DNA from 3 places in the Streptomyces sp. B15 genome. Region 2 is predicted to be linked to each of the others. Evidence: riboswitches for the same ligand, from Rfam matches in the RefSeq annotation. Region 2 holds a riboswitch; each other region holds the start of a gene.
The links. Region 2 has a riboswitch for cyclic di-AMP ahead of KBY19_RS29405 (LysM peptidoglycan-binding domain-containing protein). Riboswitches for the same ligand answer to the same signal wherever they lie in the genome.

Region 1 (5,949 bases), on a different contig from region 2:
CCGCCAAGGTGGCCGAACTCGACCACCGGGGCTGCCAGTACTCGGGGAGCAGCAAGTTCAAGGGCGCGGACTGGCAGGGGCACGTTCGTACGTGGTCGGCCTGCGGCTCTCCCGGGCACTCGCTGAAGGAGATCGGCCTGACCTCTCGGCAGAAGGGCAAACCGCCGGTGTACGTGCAGATCCGGTGCGACGAGGACTGCTCGGCCAGAACGGATCAGGTGTTGAACAGCCTGCGTGTCAACGGCTCTTAGTTCGCTCCCACCCGTCCCGTTGAGCGACTTCCGACTCATCTGCCCCAGCACCGTGTCCCCCACATCGGGGGCCTGTGAAAAAAGGTCGCGGCGGCCGTGAACTTTCCCGCCAAGCCGGTCATCTAACGCGGTGTACGGCGCGAAGGCCCGGGGACACGCTGGGTACGAGAGCCGGCAAGCGTGTGATGCCGCCGGGCAGTTGGACGACCGCGAGACGCGACGACCAGGGAGTGACGGCAGCCATGACGAAGCGCCAGGACCCGACGACGACCCCGCAGCTCTCCTCGACCCCGCAGCTCCCACGGATCTCGCCGCACGCGTCGGCTGCGTCGGCCTCGTCGGCCTCGTCGGCTTCGTCGACTCCGCAGACCTCGCCGCCCGGCGCGCGATACGCCCCGTCCCGGCGGCGCCGCCGGGTGGCTCGTGTCGCCGCCGCCGCGACGGCGGTGCTGGCGGCGGGCGCCCTGGTGGTCGGCTGCAGCAACGACTCGGAACCCGACCCGCACAAGGTCAGCGGCGAGGCCACGCCCGCAGGCGGTGAGGATTCGGACGGCGCCTCCAAGGGCGGTGACGGCACGAGCGGCAGTGAGGCCGGCAGCGGCGAGGACGGAGCCGCGGGGGGTTCGGAGGGCAGCGACTCGGACGGGTCGGGCGGATCCGGTTCGGGCGGCGACGACTCGTCCTCCTCGGCCTCCTCCTCGTCCGGCGGGAGCGGCTCGGGGTCCGCCTCCGGGTCCCGGTGCCACACCTCGGACCTGAAGGCCTCCTTCGGGCGGAACCATCCGGGTGCCGGACAGAAGAATTTCGCCGTCATCCTGACGAACCGGTCCGACAGCACGTGCACCGTACGCGGATACCCGGGGCTCGCGTTCGTCAACAGCAGCGGCGAGCAGGTCTCCTTCGACCCGAACCGGACGGGCGGCCAGGTACGGACCGTCAAGCTGTCGCCCGGCAAGAGCGCATGGGCTTCGCTCTCGTACACCAACCCCGAGATGACGAACGTCACCACCGTCACGCCGAGCGCCGCGAAGATCACCCCGCCCGACGAGCGGGCCTCGTTGCGGGTGCCCTGGTCCGGCGGACCGGTCACGAACACCGGCAAGGCGTCCGTACCCAAGATCGGCCCGCTGGCCCCCGGCACCGGCGGCTGATCCCTCCCGCTCCCCCCTCCCGTCCCCTCACGCCTTCCCCTTCCGGTCCCCTTCCCCCGTCCGATTCCTGGATGGCGTACGCCGACAGGTGGTCGGGCCTGCCGCGTGGTACGGATCCCGCCCGTACCCACTTCCAGCGCTCCCGACTGGCCGGGAGCCCTCTCTGGGGCGAGATTGGGAGCGTGCGGCAGAGGCAGGCCGGGACGGAGACGGCGACCGGGTACGACGACAGCGGCGGACGGCTGTGGCGCGTGGCGCGGCAGCTTCCCGCTGTGCTGTTCGCCCTGGGCATCGTGCTGGAACTGGCGACACCCAGGGATGTGGCCATCTCGGCCCCCTTCGCCGCAGCCCCGTTGGCTGCCGCGGCCGTCCTCTCCCTCTGGGGCACCGTCCTGACGAGTGTCCTCTCCTCCGGCGCCACCATCCTGTTCGCCTTCTTCCACGACACGGGCAGCACTGTCGAGGCCGAGGCCAGGTCCGTCACCAATCTGACCGTCTCCGTCCTCGCGGTGGGCGTCAACTATGTGCTGCGACGCAGCGGCAGCCGACTGGCTTCGGCGCGCGGTGTGGCCGAGGCGGTCCAGCTCGCCGTGCTGCCCGCTCCGCCTTCCCATGTCGGCGACCTGGCGGTGGCCACCCGCTACCGTGCGGCACAGGCCGAGACCCGGGTCGGCGGGGACTTCTACGCGGCCGAGGAGACCCCGTACGGCGTACGGCTGCTGCTCGGTGACGTACGCGGCAAAGGACTCGACTCGGTGGCCGCCGTCGTCCTCCTCGTGGGGGTCTTCCGTGAGGCCGCCGAACAGGAGGAGACGCTTTCCGACGTTGCCGTCCGGCTCGACCGGGCCCTCCGGCGGGAGGGACGGCGCCAGCCCGGCACGGCAGGGCTGGAGGGCTTCAGCACGGCCGTGCTGGTGGAGATCTCGGGCCCGTCAGGCAGTCCGGCCGCCTCCTGCAGCACAGCTCCGGCCGCCTCCGGCAGTACAGCTGGTGGCGGCCCCGCGCGCGGCGGGGGCTCCGTGCTGCGCCTCGTCAACCGGGGCCACCCCGCACCGCTTCTGCTGCACCAAGGCAACGCGTCCCTGCTGGAGCCGACGGTTCCTGCGCTCCCGCTCGGGATGTCCGATCTGGGGGCGTGGCCGGAGCACATCGACGAGTTTCCCTTTCCCCGGGGTGCCCAGCTGCTCCTCTACACCGACGGCCTGTCCGAGGCCCGCGACTCCGCCGGCGACTTCTACGACCCGGTCGAACGGCTGTCCAACAGCTACTTCGCCCATCCCGAGGAGTTGCTGGAGACGGTGCTCATCGACGTCGCGGCCCACACAGGTGGCCGTTCGGTGGACGACTTGGCACTGCTCGCCGTCGCCCACGATTCCTCGACCCCGTAGGACGCCGGCGGACCGGGCGGCCACCGCCAATTACCGGGAACAGCTTGGAATCACAGCCACTGTTCTATTAACGTCCGATAACGCAGCACGGTCGTCACTGTCGTCACGGAAGACGGCACCGTGCGCCGTCGCCGAATCCCGCATACGGGGCACCAGCAGCGTCCAACTGCCTGGACCGCACCGTGGGAACCGGGGAACCACCCCTTCTCGTCAGCCGGACGAGGAGGATGGGGTGAATCGGACGCCCTTGCGTGAGGACGCCCGTAGGAGACCTTCCTGCTCCGAACCCGTCAGCTAACCCGGTAGGCGAGAAGGAAGGAAAGGAGAGCGCCCCCGTGGCCTCCAGAACGCAGGGCTTCGCCGGCCAGGCCCCCGAGGTCGTCGCGTACGACCCGCACCTCGACCGCGCCGGCACCCCCACCAACTATGGCCCCTCCACCCCCTCCACCCCCTCCACCCCGTACGGCTCCGCAGCCGCGCAGCCGGCCGCCCCCGCCCGGTCCGCCGGTCCCCACGTACCGTCCGAGGCGCCGACGGAGGGCGAGCCGTGGGACGAGTGGAACCCCACCGAGGAGTCCACCCGGTCCCTGCGCGGTCGGCACCGGGTCGCCAAGCAGCGCGCCAGCGGTATGGCGCGCGGCGGTGCCGTACTCGGTGTCGGCATGATCGCGGCGGTGGGTGCCGGTGGTATGGCCACCGCGCAGGACAAGGACCCCGGGGCGATATCCGTGCCGGACCTGGACACGGCGGCCGACGCCGTCCGCGACCTCCCCGACCAGCTGCCCGATGCCGAGGACCTGCCCGGCATCGGCGCCCTGGTCGCCGACGACGAAACGGACGGCGCCACGGGATCGGACGGCACCGGGGACGGGTCCGCCGGTCCCCTCACCCAGGCCGGGCTCTCCGCCGAGGACAAGGCGGCGGGCAGGACCGACGCCGGCGAGGCGCTGCGGGCCCGCATCCTCGCCCAGGCCGAACAGCACCGTGCCGCCGCCGACGAGGAGGCCCGCGAGGAGGCCGCACGGCAGGCGGCGAGCGAGGCGGCGGCGGAAGCCGCGAAGCGGGCGGACGCCGAGAAGGCCGAGGAAAAGGCCGAGGCCGAACGCGCGCGGGAGGCAGCGGCCGAGAAGAAGCGGGAGGCCGCCGAACGGGCTGCCGAGCAGCAGCGCAAGGCGGAGGCCCGGCGCCGTGCCGAGCTCGCCCGCAGCTACACGGCGCCGCTGGCCTCGTACCAGCTCACCGCCGGGTTCGGGCAGGCAGGCGGCATGTGGCAGAACGACCACACCGGCCAGGACTTCGCCGCGCCCAACGGCACCCCCGTCAGGGCTGTCCACAGCGGCACGATCAAGGAGGCGGGCTGGGCCGGTTCGTACGGCTACCGCATCGTGCTGGAGCTGGAGGACGGGACCGAACTGTGGTTCTGCCACCTGTCGTCCATGACCAAGTCGGCGGGCGACAAGGTCGGTACGGGCGATGTCATCGGCCGCGTCGGCTCCACCGGAAACTCCTCGGGCCCGCATCTGCACGTCGAGGTGCGGGCCGGTGGCGGCGATCCGGTGGACCCGCTGTCGTGGCTCCGCGACAAGGGCGTCAACGTCTGAGGCGGTGCGGGTGCCGATGTCCCGTGCCGCCCGAGTGCCATGTCCGCTGCGGCCCCTCGGCCCCTCGGCCCCTCGGCCCCTCGGCCCCTCGGCCCCTCGGCCCCTCGGCCCCTCGGCCCCTCGGCCCCTCGGCCCCTCGGCCCCTCGGCCCGTCGACCCGATGGGCTGATGGGCTGAGGGCCGAAGGGCCGCCGGGGGCGGCCCGGTGCGCGGTCTGTGTCACCGTCCGCCACCGCGTTACGGTCGCGGCATGCAGATGAATGCCGACAACAAGATCGGTCAGCTGTCCGTCTCGCCGCTCGTGCTCGGCGGCAACGTCTTCGGCTGGACGGCCGACACCCCCACGTCGTTCGCGGTGCTGGACGCCTACACCGACGGCGGCGGCAACACCATCGACACGGCCGACGTGTACTCGGCCTGGGTGGAGGGCAACCAGGGGGGCGAGTCCGAGACGGTCATCGGCGAGTGGCTCGCCGCGCGCGGCTCGGCCGTACGGGACGGTGTCGTCATCGCCACCAAGGTCGCTCGTCACCCCGACCACACAGGGCTCGCCCCGGCCACCATCAAGGCCGCCTGCGAGGACTCGCTGCGCCGACTGCGGACCGACCGCATCGATCTGTACTACACGCACTTCGACGACGAGTCGGTGCCGGTCTCCGACATCATCGGTGCTCTCGACGACCTGGTCAGGGAGGGCAAGGTCCGCGAGATCGCGGCCTCCAACATCTCGCCGTCCCGCCTCGACGAGTCGCTCGCGTTCAGCGCCCGGGAAGGCGTCGCCCGGTACGTGGCGCTCCAGCCGCACTACAACCTGGTCTCGCGCGACACCTACGAGGGAGAGCTGGAAGAGCTCGCCCGGCGCGAATCCCTCGCCGTACTGCCGTACTACGCGCTGGCGTCCGGCTTCCTCACCGGCAAGTACCGTCCGGGTGAGGCGGCACCCGAGGGGGCGCGCGCCGGCAACGCCGCCCAACTCCTCGCCACCGAGCGCGGGCAGCGCGTCCTCGCCGCGCTGACCACCGTGGCCAACGCGCACCAGGTCTCCGAGGCCACCGTCGCCCTGGCCTGGCTCGCCGCCCAGCCGACCGTCACGGCCCCCATCGCCAGCGCCCGCACGGTCGAACAGCTGCCCGCGCTGATGGCCCTGGCCGACCTGCGGCTCACCAACGACGAACTGCGCCTGCTCACGGACGCGTCGGCGTAACCCTCCCCGGCCTCGGGACAGGGAGGGAGTCGGGCGGGACTGGGCGCCGGCTCAGCCCCGCCGCGGCTGCCCGTACACCCGCTCGACGCCGAGCCGCACCACCTGCCGCTGGTCCGCCACCATGGCGGCCCGGTACTCGTCCCAGTCCGGGTGCTCGCCCTGGATCGCGCGAAAGACCTCGATCAGCTCCTCGACGGTCGCGTCGTGCGGATCCCGCGCGACGGGCGTCAGCTCCGCCGTCCCGTCCACCACCGTCCACGCCCACCCGTCGCTGCTCGTCACGTGGTAACTGGCCCGCGGATCCCGCGCGAGATTCCGCGCCTTGGCGCGGTTCGCCGTGACGGAGACGCGCAG
Region 2 (5,949 bases):
TGCTGAAGCCGCAGGCTGAGATTGCCGAAGGACGTCCAGTAGATTCTGGCTGTCCGTATTCCTCCGGTGCCGTCGTCGGTCAGGCAGGTGAACGGGCAGGCACCGGCGTTCGGGTCGTGCTGGTTTCCCAGCCGCACGGTTTTGCTGAGCCCGTTCACGGTGAGGCGTAGGTACAGGTCCCAGAAACCGTCGGCCAGTGGTGCGTCGTTCCCTTCGCCGCCGAGGAGATCCAGGTCCGCCTCGAAGGCGTCTTCGGTGAGGTGGATTTCGGCATGGCGTCTCCCGGCGCCTTCTCCACGGTGCTGGAGGAAGACCTCCAGCGTCTTTCTGCTTTCATTGCCGTGTTCGTTGTGGTGCTCACTCTTGCGCAACGTCGCGTGACCGCTGAGGCGAAGTCGGTTACCGGTGAAGGAGAATGCGGATACATGGTGGGCGAGGGTGAGGTGCTCCGTCACGTCGAACAACGCGGTAGTGCCTCGGGGACGGCTGTCACGATCAGGTGGATAGTGCGCCAGTGCTCTTCCTTGAGAGATATGGATACGAAACGGCAGCTTGCTGTTGTCCGACCAGGTGTGGGCCAACAACTCGGCCAGGTCGCCGTGCCGGGTGAGATGGCAGCGCAGCCGCTGGATCGGAGGCAGCCGGGGCCAGAACGCATCGCCGTCGTGCTCGGCGACGAGTTTCCGCATCCGCTCGAACTCGCGCTGCTGGATCGCCGTTTCCGTCTCGGTGCCCAGGAACTTGAAGGCGTCCTTCAGCTCCACCGCGAAGTGCCTCTCCAAAAGGGCATCGCGCTGCGGCCCGGGGGCCAACTCGCTCCGCAGCAGCTCACACACCCGGCCGAGCGAGTCGAGGGTCGGCTCGGTCTTGTTCGTATACGTCAGATGCCGGCCGTCACCACGCCGCACGAGGTAGTAGCAGGCGTAGTCGGCGACCACGGAGATGCGGTGTGCGCGCAAGTAGGCGAGTGCGGTGAAGGGCTGGTCCTCGCCGACCCGCAGATCCGTGTGGAAGCGCAGGTGCAGCCGGTCGAGCAGTTCCTTGCGGAAGAGCTTCTGGACGGAGAGCGCCCAGTAGACCCGGGAGGTGAACAGGTCGGCGTCGGGCTGGTTCGCCCGGAACATGGAGCGCGGCACTCTGCGCCCCACCGAGGCCATCTTGCCCAGTACGACATCGGAGCTGTTCTCCTCGGCGGTCACGGTGAGCCGCTGCAGCGCTTCGGGAGCCAGGTAGTCGTCCGCGTCGAGAAAGAAGACGTACTCGCCCTGGGCGAGGTCCAGGGCCAGGTTGCGCGGGGCGGAAGGGCCGCCGGAGTTCTCCTGGTGGATCACCCGCAGCAGCCGGGGATGCCGGGCGGCCATCCGGTCCAGCTCGGCGGCGGTGCCGTCCGTGGAGCCGTCGTCCACGACGATCATCTCGATGCGACCGGGGCCGAGCGACTGGTGCGCGACCGAGGAAACGCAGCGCTTGACGTAGGGCAGCGCATTGTAGGCGGGAGTTATGACACTTACCAGATGTTTCGCAACATTCATGGGTAGACAGTGCCCATTCGGGCGCACCGACGCCAGGAGAAGGCGGCGTTCGGGTGAACCCGGCCTTTCCCGGGCGGGAGGGTGCGGCCTCAGGCCCGGTGCCCGCGCCGGCGCGTCGCCCGAGCCGCGCGGCCCCGAAGCCGGCGGCCCGCCGTGCCCGGAAACGACGCGGCGGCTGCCCGTCACCCGGTGAGGGTGAGGGGCAGCCGCCGCGATCGGGGTTACGGCTCAGTAAGGGCCGTTGACGTTGTCGATCGAACCGTAGCGGTCCGCCGCGTAGTTGCAGGCCGCGACGATGTTGGCGACCGGGTCGCGCTGGTCGTAGACGGTGCCCTCGACGTGGTAGGCGTCGAAGGTCGGCTTGATCACCTGGAGCAGGCCGATGGACGGAGTGCCGTTCTGGGCGTTGATGTCCCAGTTGTTGATGGCGTTCGGGTCACCGCCGGACTCCCGGATGATGTTGCGGTGGATGCCGTCGTAGGTGCCCGGGATGCCGTGCTGCTTCATGATGGTCAGCGCCTCGTTGATCCAGCCGTCCAGGTTGGTCGACTGGGTCTTGTGCACGCTGCCGGTCCGCTCGGCCGAGCTGCGGTCGGCCCGCTCGGAGTTGCTGCTCCGCTCGGCGGGCGCGGAGGCGGTGTCCAGGGTCAGCTTCTGACCGGGGCGGATCAGGTCGGCGTCGCCGCCGATCGTCTCCTTGTTGGCCTTGTACAGGGTGGACCAGCCGCCCTTGATGTCGTGGTCCACGGCGATCTTGTACAGGGTGTCGCCGCTGACGACGGTGTAGGAGCTGGGCTCCTGCTCGGTCTTCGTCTGCGCAGCCGCCTGGGCGGACTGCGCCTGCTGCTGCACCTTGGCCGGGGCGGGGGCGGCGTGCGCGCTGCCCGCGGTCAGCAGGGGAGCGGCGATTCCCGCACCGCCGGCGACCAGGACGATCGAAAGCCGGGAAATGCTGCGGGCGCTGAGCGGATGACGGGCATGACGGCCACGAGACATGGGGGTGTCCTCTCCTAGCGCCTGCGAGGTGAGCTGTCGGATTCGGGCTGGAGTGGCCCGGCCATTCCCGTGCGCGAGGGCGCTACGGGCATGGCTTCACCCCTAGCCGGGCCGCTGGATGCGGTACGGCACTTACCTGGGTCCCCCGCTCCTGCCGCGCGGTTCTGGTGCGAATTTCCCTCGCCGGGCGGCAGGATTCGGCGCCCCGGCATGGGAACTCCGGCCGTTTACGGAGGCCGGAGCGAGGACACGGAAACATAATGGATTGCCCGGATCAAGGCGCTCGATTCACCTGCGGGCCGCTTCCGGAAAATGATCTCGCAATTCATCAACGCTATGCGGTGGATCATTTTCTGAGCGTAAAGTGGCGAATCGGGGCCGTATTCCGAAGAACTCGCGCCGCAAAGGTTCTTGACGATCCGGCAGAAGATCTTGTCCGTGTCTCGGTGCTTTCGATGTGTTTCCCGACACAGCGGATGAGCGGGAGCGGCAAGTCTTGTATTTCCGGACATTGCAGCTGAAAGCCGATGAAGGAGGTCTCCAGCAGCTCCCTTGAGACCGGGAGTTTCGATCGGTAGGCGTTTCTACTAAGCGCCATCGTACATTCTTCTCCCGCCTCGGCCGCGCGCGGTCTTCATCGCGTGAGCCGCATGCGCGGCCGAGGTGGTGACGCTTCCCGAGATGCTCGAAGGCGTCGAGCTGTCACTGCTCCGGGTCGTCGAGTGGAACGGTGAACCAGCGGACGGCGACCGGCCGTGCGCCAGGCCCGGCGTCGTCGCGGGGCCGCTGGAAGCGCCGCAGCAGCTCCAGATACGCGTCGTGGAACTGCTGCACTTCCTCCCGGGTGAGATGCAGGGTGCTGCGTGATCCGCGCCCCCACTCCTCCTCGGGTGGCTGGAGGGTGTAGTGGTGGACCAGTTCGATGTCCTCCTCCATGCGCAGCCGGTCCAGTTCGCCGACCACGGCGCGTTCGGCGGCCGACAGGTCGGCCTGGGGCGGGCGCCGCACGTCCAGTCCACGCACTCCCCGCCACCAGCGCTCGCGGCTGTTCGCCGAGTGGTCGGGGTCGTCCTCGATGAAGCCGGCTCGCTCCAGCTGGCGCAGGTGGTAGCTGAGCGTCCCGGTGTTCTCGCCGAGTACGGCGGCGAGTGCGGTGGCCGTCGCGGGGCCTTCGGTGGCCAGCCGGCGAAGGATCTTGCGGCGCAGCGGGTGGGCCAGCGCCTTGAGGGTCGCGGGGTCGCTGACGGTGCGAGGCGACTGCTGGACGGCGGCGGGGCCGTCCTCTTCCAGTGGCTCGGTCATATACCGACCCTAGCGCAGACGTTCCTCTGCAGAGCTTCCTCTGCAGAACTTTCTCTGCAATGCTGTGACCGCCTCGCGGCTCCAGCGCCTGCCGCGGAGCCGATCTCCCGGTGCCCCGCCCCCGGGCGCCCGACGCGTGCGGCGACAGTGCGCGCGGCCACCATCACGAGTACGTCAGGACGGATACATGGCTCACGAAGCGGTCCAGCTGCGGCACGTCACCCGCCGATACGGCACAGGCGGTGGCGCCGTCACTGCCCTCGACGAGGTCTCGCTCGACTTCCAGCACGGCACGTTCACCGCGGTCATGGGGCCTTCCGGCTCGGGCAAGTCCACGCTGCTGCAGTGCGCCGCCGGTCTCGACCGGCCCACATCGGGCTCGGTCGCCGTGGGCGGGACCGAGCTGACGGGGTTGAGCGAGACCCGGCTGACGCTCCTGCGCCGCCGGCAGATCGGCTTCGTCTTCCAGGCGTTCAATCTGCTGCCGTCCCTGACCGCCGGGCAGAACGTTGCCCTTCCGCTGCGGCTCGCCGGCCGTCGACCGGCCCCCGCCCGGATACGGGAGGTACTGGAGCAGGTCGGACTCGGGGAGCGGGTGCGGCATCGGCCTTCGGAGCTGTCCGGTGGCCAGCAGCAGCGGGTCGCGCTGGCCCGCGCGCTGATCACCCGCCCGCAGGTGCTCTTCGGTGACGAGCCGACCGGAGCCCTCGACTCGCAGACCAGCCGCGAGGTCCTCACGCTGCTACGCGACATGGTCCGCGACGAGGGGCGGACCACCGTCATGGTCACCCACGACCCGGTCGCCGCCTCCTATGCCGACCGCGTGGTCTTCCTCGTCGACGGCCGGGTCGACGGAGAGCTGTGTGCGGCGTCCGCCCAGGAGATCGCCGCGCAGATGGCGGAGCTGGAGGACCTGGCGTGCTGAACATCGCGCTGACCACCCTGCGCACCCGCTGGGCCGGGTTCGTCGGCAGCTTCGTCGCGCTGGCGCTCGGCGTGGGGCTGCTCGCCGTCATGGGGCTGGCGCTGGCGTCGTCATTGCAGGCTCCGGAGCGCGAGCCGGAGAGATTCGCCGCGGCCCCCGTGGTCGTCAAGGGCGCGGACACCCTCAGCGTGCCCACCTCGATCGGAGAGCGCACCCATGAGCTGGCGCAGCCCCGCGCCGTCCCCGACCGGGTCAAGACCCGGCTGAAGAAGCTGGGGCGGGTCGTGGAGGACCGGTCGTTCGATGTCCCGGTCGACGGCGGCCCCGGCGACCTGGTGGGCCACCCCTGGTCAACCGCCGCATTCGCCCCGTACCACCTGGAGCAGGGACGCGAGCCCCGGGCGGGCGACGAGGTGGTCGTCAGCGAGGACTGGACCCGGCGCGGCGGTCGGCCGGTACAGCCCGGCGAGCGGCTGCCCACCGCAGACGGAGCCGTACGGGTCGTCGGCGTCGTGGGAGGGCTCGGCTTCGAGAAGGCCGTCTTCTACACCGACCGGCGCGCTGCCGCGCTGGCGCCGCGCAGCCTCCAACTGGTCGTCGACACCGACGATCCGGCTGCCGTACGCGCGGCGGTCCACGGCAGTGAGGGCGTACGGGTCCTCACCGGGGACGCCCGCCGGTTCGCCGACCCGGACCCTGAGCGGGACAGTGAGGCCGTCACAGCGATGAACGCCCTGTTCGGCACGGCAGGCGGTGTCGCCGCCTTCGTCTCGGTGTTCGTGGTGGCCTCCACCTTCGCGTTCGCGGTGGCCCAGCGCCGCCGCGAGTTCGGGCTGCTGCGCATGGCGGGAGCCACCCCGGCCCAGGTCCGCCGCACGGTGCTCTTCGAGGCGCTGCTCGTCGGTGCCGCCGCTTCGGCGGTCGGCTGCGCTCTCGGCGCCCGGGGCGCACCGGTGCTCGCCCGCTGGGTGGTCGACCAGGATCTGGCACCGCGCTGGTTCACCATCCAGGACCACGTCTGGCCGTACCACGTCGCCTTCTGGACCGGGCTGCTGGTGGCCTTCGGCGGGGCGGTCGTCGCGTCCTGGCGGGCCGGCCGCACCGCGCCGACCGAGGCCTTGCGGGAAGCCTCCGTGGAATCCCGCGCCCTGCCGATGAGCCGCGCGGTGTGCGGTACGGTCCTGCTGCTGGCCG
Region 3 (5,949 bases), on a different contig from region 2:
CGAACTCGTCGTCCTGGTCACCACGCTGGTCCTGGCCAACCGCGCCGGCGGCACCATCGTCGCCTCGCTGCGCAACCTCACCACCACGCTGGAGGAGCGCAAGGAGACCCGGCGCGAGGTGCGCACCATGCTCGCCGAGGTCAACGCGACGGCCTTCACCATCCCGCTGCTCGGCCTCGGCGCCATGCTGATGATGAACTCGATGATGCCGGGCGCCCTCACCCGGGTGACCGGCAGCCCGGTGGGGCAGGTCGCCATGGTCGTCGCCGTCGGACTGTTCGCCGCGGGGTTCCTCGTCATCCGCCGTCTCGGCCGGATCGAGGTGTGAGCACATGATCGCTGTCGGACTGGCCACCCTCTGCGCCCTGGCCGTGTACGGCGCCTTCGCGGGCATCCGGATGTACCGCGCCGAGACCCGGCTGCCGCCCGACCTGGCCGTTGCGCTGGAGGTCGGCGCCACCCGCACCACCAAGGGCGAGGCCGCCGTCGACCGGCTCGGCATGCGCCTGGCACCGCTGGTGCTGCGGCTGATGGGGCCCAAGCAGGTCGCCGCCAAACGCCGCAGGATCGACCAGGCCGGCAACCCCGGCGGTCTCACCCTCCAGCGGTACGCGGCGCGCCGCGCCGTCTACGGCATCTTCGGCGCGCTGATGGCCGTGGTGGGCCTGTCGGCCGGCAGCCTGTTCTTCACCGTACTCGTGCTGGCCTTCGGCTGGTTCGCCGCCGATCTCGCGATCCGGCAGGCGATCAAGGACCGCCGGCGCGTCATCGAACGCACCCTGCCCGACTTCCTCGACGTGCTGGCCGTGGTGGTCTCCGCCGGGCTCGGCTTCCGGCAGGCCCTGGAGCGCGTCGCCGACCGTTACCGGGGGCCGTGGGCCGACGAGCTGCGCATCACCCTGCGGCAGATGGACATGGGCGTCAGCCGCCGCCAGGCCTTCGACGAGCTGCGCAGACGCAACGCCAGCGACCAGGTCGACCAGTTCGTGACGGCGCTCCAGCAGGGCGAGGAGCTCGGCGCCCCCATCGCCGAGACGCTGATCCAGATCGCCACCGACATGCGTCGCACCGACGCCCAGAACGCGCGGCGCAAGGCGGCCAAGACGGTGCCCAAGGCGACGATGACGACGATCGCCTTCCTGCTGCCCGGCACCCTCATCCTCATCGTCGCCACGTTCATCCTGGGCTCGGACACCGACTTCGGCGCCGTGCTGGGGGGCTGACGCGGCTGCACGGCACACCCGGCATCGGCCACCGGTCCCGGAGGGGAGCAGGACCGGTGGCCGGGTCATATGTGCCGGGTCAGAGCGAGACGCCGTGTGCCCGCAGATAGGCGACGGGGTCGACGTCCGAGCCGTAGTTCGGAGTCGTGCGCACCTCGAAGTGCAGGTGCGGCCCGGTCGAGTTGCCGGTGCTGCCGGACAGCCCCAGCTGGGTGCCCGCACCGACCTGCTGGCCGACCTGGACGGAGAGCGAGGACAGGTGGCCGTACTGGGTGTACTTGCCGTCGGCGTGCCGGACGACGACCTGGTTGCCGTACGCGCCGCCGTCGCCCGCGGCGACGACCTCGCCCGCGGCGACGGACTTCACCGGCGTACCGCTGGCGGCCGAGAAGTCCACACCGGTGTGGTGGCCGCTCGACCAGCTGCCACCGGCGGCCCGGTACGGAGTGCTGGTGCCGCCCGGCACCGGCCGGACGTGACCGCCCTGGGCGGACTCGGACTTGGCGGCGGGCTCGGGGGCGGACTTCTCGGCGCCGCCCTGCGCCGCGGCGCCTTCGTCGCTGCTGCCCTGCGCCTCGGCACCGGAGTCGCTGCCGCTCTTCTCGGCCTCGGCCTGCGCCTTCAGCGACAGCTTCTGCCCGGGCAGGATGAGGTCCGGGTCGGCACCGATCACCTGGCGGTTCGCGTCGTAGACGGTCTTCCAGCCGCCGGAGACGTCGTGCGCGGTGGCGATCTTGTACAGGGTGTCGCCGCTGACGACGGTGTACGACTGCGACGGCTGCGACTTCTGCGACGGCTGCGACTTGTGCGGAGCGGACTTCTCGGGGGCCGCCTGCTCGGGCGCCGACTTCTGCTGCGGCTCGGCGCTGTTGCCGCCGCCGTCCGGGTCGACGTCCGGGGCGGGGCCGCCCGCGGTCAGGCCACCGGCACCCGCGCAGGCCCAGGCACCCGGGCCCTGCATGGCCAGCAGCTTCTCGGCGACGGCGATCTGCTGGTCCTTGGTGGCCAGGTCGGCGCGCGGCGCGTACTTCGTACCGCCGGCCGCCTGCCAGCTGGACTGCGAGAACTGCAGGCCGCCGTAGTAGCCGTTGCCGGTGTTGGTCTGCCAGTTGCCGCTCGACTCGCACTGGGCGACCTTCTCCCAGGTGTCGACGGAGGCGGCCTGGGCGTTGCCGGACGCGAACAGTGGCAGCACGACACCGGCGCCGCCGGCGGTCAGCGCGAGTACAGCACCGCGCCTGAGACGGCGCTGGGACTTTCGGGCATGCTTTCCGGACATAGGGGAGTTCCTCTCCTACGCCTACGAGGTGAGCTGTCGGATTCGGGCTGGAGCAGTAGCCCGGCCGCAACTGCCATGCCCTGTGCGGGCGCAGTCCCGGCTTCACCCCAAGCCCCGTCGGATCACCGATCCTTCGGGGCACTTACCTGGTTCCCCCGCTCCTGCCAACGGTGGAGTTCTCGCAGACCAGCGGCAGGACTCGGCGTCTGGTTGCGCACTGCCGCACGTCGGGCGCGACAGCTCGGGCACCTTAAACACACATATTTCCGGGGGACAAGAAAATGATCGTCGAGAGATCGGACCGGTAATGCGACGCATTTCACGGTCGGTTCGAATTCCTTGATCGCATTCCGCGGTTGCGCTGCGGTAATACCCGAGAGTGAGCCGGTGGGCACGAAAGGGGAAACGCCCTCTTTCCGTCCGGCCTGTGAGGCGACTCACGGCGGCGAACCCCATCTCCGGCTTCTTTCCCTTTGCGAAGTGAGCGGGAGGCGAGGGGGATTGATGCGAGTAACGGGAGATCTGACCGTTTGGTGGGAGAATACATGATTCTGTCCCACCTGCGGTCCGGATGTGGAAGGGGTGCGTTCGGCACCTCGCTCGCTATGGTGAGAGGCGCCCCGCCCACCGTCCGGCTCCGCCCAACACCCCGGCCCCACAGGCGCGTTCCGGGAACGCGCCGTACCGCTCGCTCCGTCGCCATGACCCGTCGAGAGGAGGGGCGTCGGTCAATGTCCGGCTCACTCCCCGCCTTACGGCAGGTCGGAACGCGCACGACCGCACCGGTTCCCGCCTCGGCCGCCGCACCGGTTGCCGGTCCGGTTCCCGTCCACCCCTTCGCCACCGCAATGAGTTGTGGCACAGTCTGCATTCGGGCAGCGACTGTTAGCTACACCGCGGGGTGGCGACGGGAGGGGGCGCACGACGTGACACCACGCTGCTGCCGCCCCCAAGAGGGCGGCCACGCGGGACGGGTGAACCGGAACGACCGGAAAGACATGGGGGCGTACCCCTGTGGGGGTACCGAGTCAGCCAGCAACGGAGGAGAACCCGATGTCGAACGCCACGCGCGGGCGCGTCCGCGCCCGCCTCGCCCTCCTGCGAGGACATACGCGGGGGCGGCCCGGGGATCGGGGCGCCAACTCGATCGAATACGCCGGCATCGTCATCCTCGTCGCCGGCATCATCCTGGCGATCCGCGCGCTGGGGCTCGACTCGATGATCTCCGGAGCCATCGCCAACGCGGTGAGCGCGGTACTGGGCGGCTGACCGTGCGCCGGCTGTCCGGTGACGGCGGGCAGACGGTCCTGCTGTACGGCGCGGTGATCGCCGGGCTGCTCTTCCTCGCCTTCGCCTTCTTCGCGGTCGCCCAGGCCGGAACGGTGCGCAACGGCGGCCAGACGGCGGCCGACGCGGCGGCCCTCGGCGCCGCCGAGGACGACCGGCAACAGCTCTTCGACGGCTTCCTGGACGCACTCGGCGACGAGGAGGGCCGGCAGGAGTGGCTGGACGCCGTCGCCCCGCTCAGCGGCGACGGCTGCGGCGCGGCAGCACATTTCGCCGACCGCAACCGTTCCGACCTGCTCAGCTGCGATCCGGTCTCCCGCGAGGGCGACGACGGCTACCGCGTCAGCATCGAGACGCGGTTCGACACGGGCGACACGATCATCCCCGGCACGGACAACAAGACCGCCAAGGCCACCGCCACCGCGGTGATCAGACCACGGTGCGAGGCCGACGGCACCGAGAAGACCACGAACGCCGCCGAGGAGATCGAGCTGGTCTGCGGCGGCGAGGAGCTGACGATCGACCCCGAGGACGAGGGCCGCGACCTGAAACCGTCGGATCTCTTCTCGGTGGTGCTGGTCGAATGACGAGCGAACGACGAACGAGAGTCGAGTACTCCATGAATCTTCGGCGCGTCCTGCGGGCTCGCAGGGGTATGACCGCGGTGGCCCTGGCGGCCGGACTGGTCCTCACGGCCGCGGGCTGCGGCGGGGGCGGCGACGGCGACGACGCCAAGGAGCCCAGGCCCTCCGAGAAGGCAGGCGACCTCCAGGGCGGCGGGGACGGCGGGGAGTCCGGCGGCTCCACCGGCGGCGAACCGTTGGCAAAGGTGCGAGGAGGCGATGACATCACCCTCACCGTCGACTCGGCCCGCCGCGAGACGGGCGGCTTCGTGACGCTCACCGGAAAGGTGACCAACGGGAGCGGCAAGGCCTGGGTGGCGCCCGGCTGGGAGGGCGACGAGTCCGAGCTCGCCCTGCGCAACAAACTGTCGGTCGCCGGCGCCAAACTCGTCGACCAGAAGGGCAAGAAGCGCTATCTCGTCCTCAGGGACACCGAGGGCCGGTGTCTGTGCACCTCGTTCGGCCAGCCGATCCAGGCGGGCGACTCGAAGACCTGGTACGCGCAGTTCCCCGCGCCCCCCAAGGGCAACGACAAGGTGGAGTTCCAGATCGCGGACATGCCTCCCGCCGACGTCACGATCGGTGGAGGGGAGTGAGGGATGGGCTTCACCAGGCGACAGCTGACCAGAGCCGTGACGTGCTCGTCCTTCTCCGCCGCGCTCGTACTCGGGGTGTGCGCCCCGTCCGCGCGGGCGGAGGACCCGAGCCCCGGGCCGACGCCCTCCATCCCCGACATCGCCACCCAGTACCCCACCGACAACCCCACCGGCCTGCCCACCGGTCGGGCGCCCTCCCTCCCCGGGGAGAAGGGGCCGGGTGATCCGGGGTTCAGCGAGCCGCCGGACAACATCGGGGACACCGAGGAGCCGGTGGAGGTGGACGCGAAGGCGGACGGGCTGCGGCTGGCCGGCGGAGCGAAGCTGGCCGAGCCCAAGGTGCTGGACATCAAGTTCGTGACCGAGGATCTGGGAGGCGAGGAGCGCCGCGAGGACAGCACGGCGAAGACGAAGTTCACCCTCCAGGTGGAGGTGCTGTTCCCCAAGAACAGCGCCAAGCTCAACAGCGGGGCGAAGGCACGCATCAAGACCATCGCTGACGAGATCGACAAGCAGCAGAGCACCGAGGTCAACGTCTTCGGCTTCACCGACGACCTGGGCTCCTACGAGCACGGCAAGACGCTCTCCAAGAAGCGTGCCACGGCCGTCCAGACGGAACTGTCCCAGCGGCTGGGTTCCGAGGTGAGCTTCAACGTGCGGGGTTACAGCGAGGACTATCCGGTCGCCGACAACAGGACCGAGGAGGGCCGCGCGAAGAACCGCCGCGTCGAGGTGTCCTTCCCGAAGAAGGACTGACCCGCCGCGCGAACCCGCGCCCGCCTCCGCGTTGTCGCCGCTGCGGGCTTGCGGGCTTGCGGGCTTGCGGGCGGGTTCGCGGCGCCGGATCATGAGCGGGGCCGGTCCGGGTGGGCCGGACGACCGGTGAGCGAGGGGCGGTTCGGGCGTGGGGAGTGCGGCGACGGAAGCCGACCCGGTGACCG

Region 1: another riboswitch for cyclic di-AMP. It lies ahead of KBY19_RS18035 (M23 family metallopeptidase); the one in region 2 lies ahead of KBY19_RS29405 (LysM peptidoglycan-binding domain-containing protein).
Region 3: another riboswitch for cyclic di-AMP. It lies ahead of KBY19_RS37715 (transglycosylase family protein); the one in region 2 lies ahead of KBY19_RS29405 (LysM peptidoglycan-binding domain-containing protein).

What each region holds. Positions count from the first base shown of each region.
Region 1 is NZ_JAGPXJ010000036.1:34,043-39,991, forward strand. Features, by position in the region: gene KBY19_RS37530 (serine/threonine-protein kinase) at 1-251, shown strand, start outside; gene KBY19_RS18025 (DUF4232 domain-containing protein) at 494-1,402, shown strand; gene KBY19_RS18030 (PP2C family protein-serine/threonine phosphatase) at 1,585-2,790, shown strand; cyclic di-AMP (ydaO/yuaA leader) riboswitch at 2,910-3,114, shown strand; gene KBY19_RS18035 (M23 family metallopeptidase) at 3,126-4,391, shown strand; gene KBY19_RS18040 (aldo/keto reductase) at 4,648-5,595, shown strand; gene KBY19_RS18045 (PPOX class F420-dependent oxidoreductase) at 5,647-5,949, opposite strand, start outside.
Region 2 is NZ_JAGPXJ010000089.1:22,229-28,177, forward strand. Features, by position in the region: gene KBY19_RS29400 (glycosyltransferase family A protein) at 1-1,532, opposite strand, end outside; gene KBY19_RS29405 (LysM peptidoglycan-binding domain-containing protein) at 1,761-2,528, opposite strand; cyclic di-AMP (ydaO/yuaA leader) riboswitch at 2,533-2,708, opposite strand; gene KBY19_RS29410 (helix-turn-helix domain-containing protein) at 3,231-3,830, opposite strand; gene KBY19_RS29415 (ABC transporter ATP-binding protein) at 4,018-4,755, shown strand; gene KBY19_RS29420 (FtsX-like permease family protein) at 4,749-5,949, shown strand, end outside.
Region 3 is NZ_JAGPXJ010000008.1:48,624-54,572, forward strand. Features, by position in the region: gene KBY19_RS06150 (type II secretion system F family protein) at 1-328, shown strand, start outside; gene KBY19_RS06155 (DUF5936 domain-containing protein) at 333-1,223, shown strand; gene KBY19_RS37700 (M23 family metallopeptidase) at 1,303-1,689, opposite strand; partial or broken gene KBY19_RS37705 (LysM peptidoglycan-binding domain-containing protein) at 1,858-1,977, opposite strand; partial or broken gene KBY19_RS37710 (hypothetical protein) at 1,985-2,047, shown strand; partial or broken gene KBY19_RS37715 (transglycosylase family protein) at 2,170-2,502, opposite strand; cyclic di-AMP (ydaO/yuaA leader) riboswitch at 2,508-2,717, opposite strand; gene KBY19_RS06165 (hypothetical protein) at 3,556-3,771, shown strand; gene KBY19_RS06170 (hypothetical protein) at 3,774-4,376, shown strand; gene KBY19_RS06175 (hypothetical protein) at 4,409-5,008, shown strand; gene KBY19_RS06180 (OmpA family protein) at 5,012-5,764, shown strand; gene KBY19_RS06185 (hypothetical protein) at 5,943-5,949, shown strand, end outside.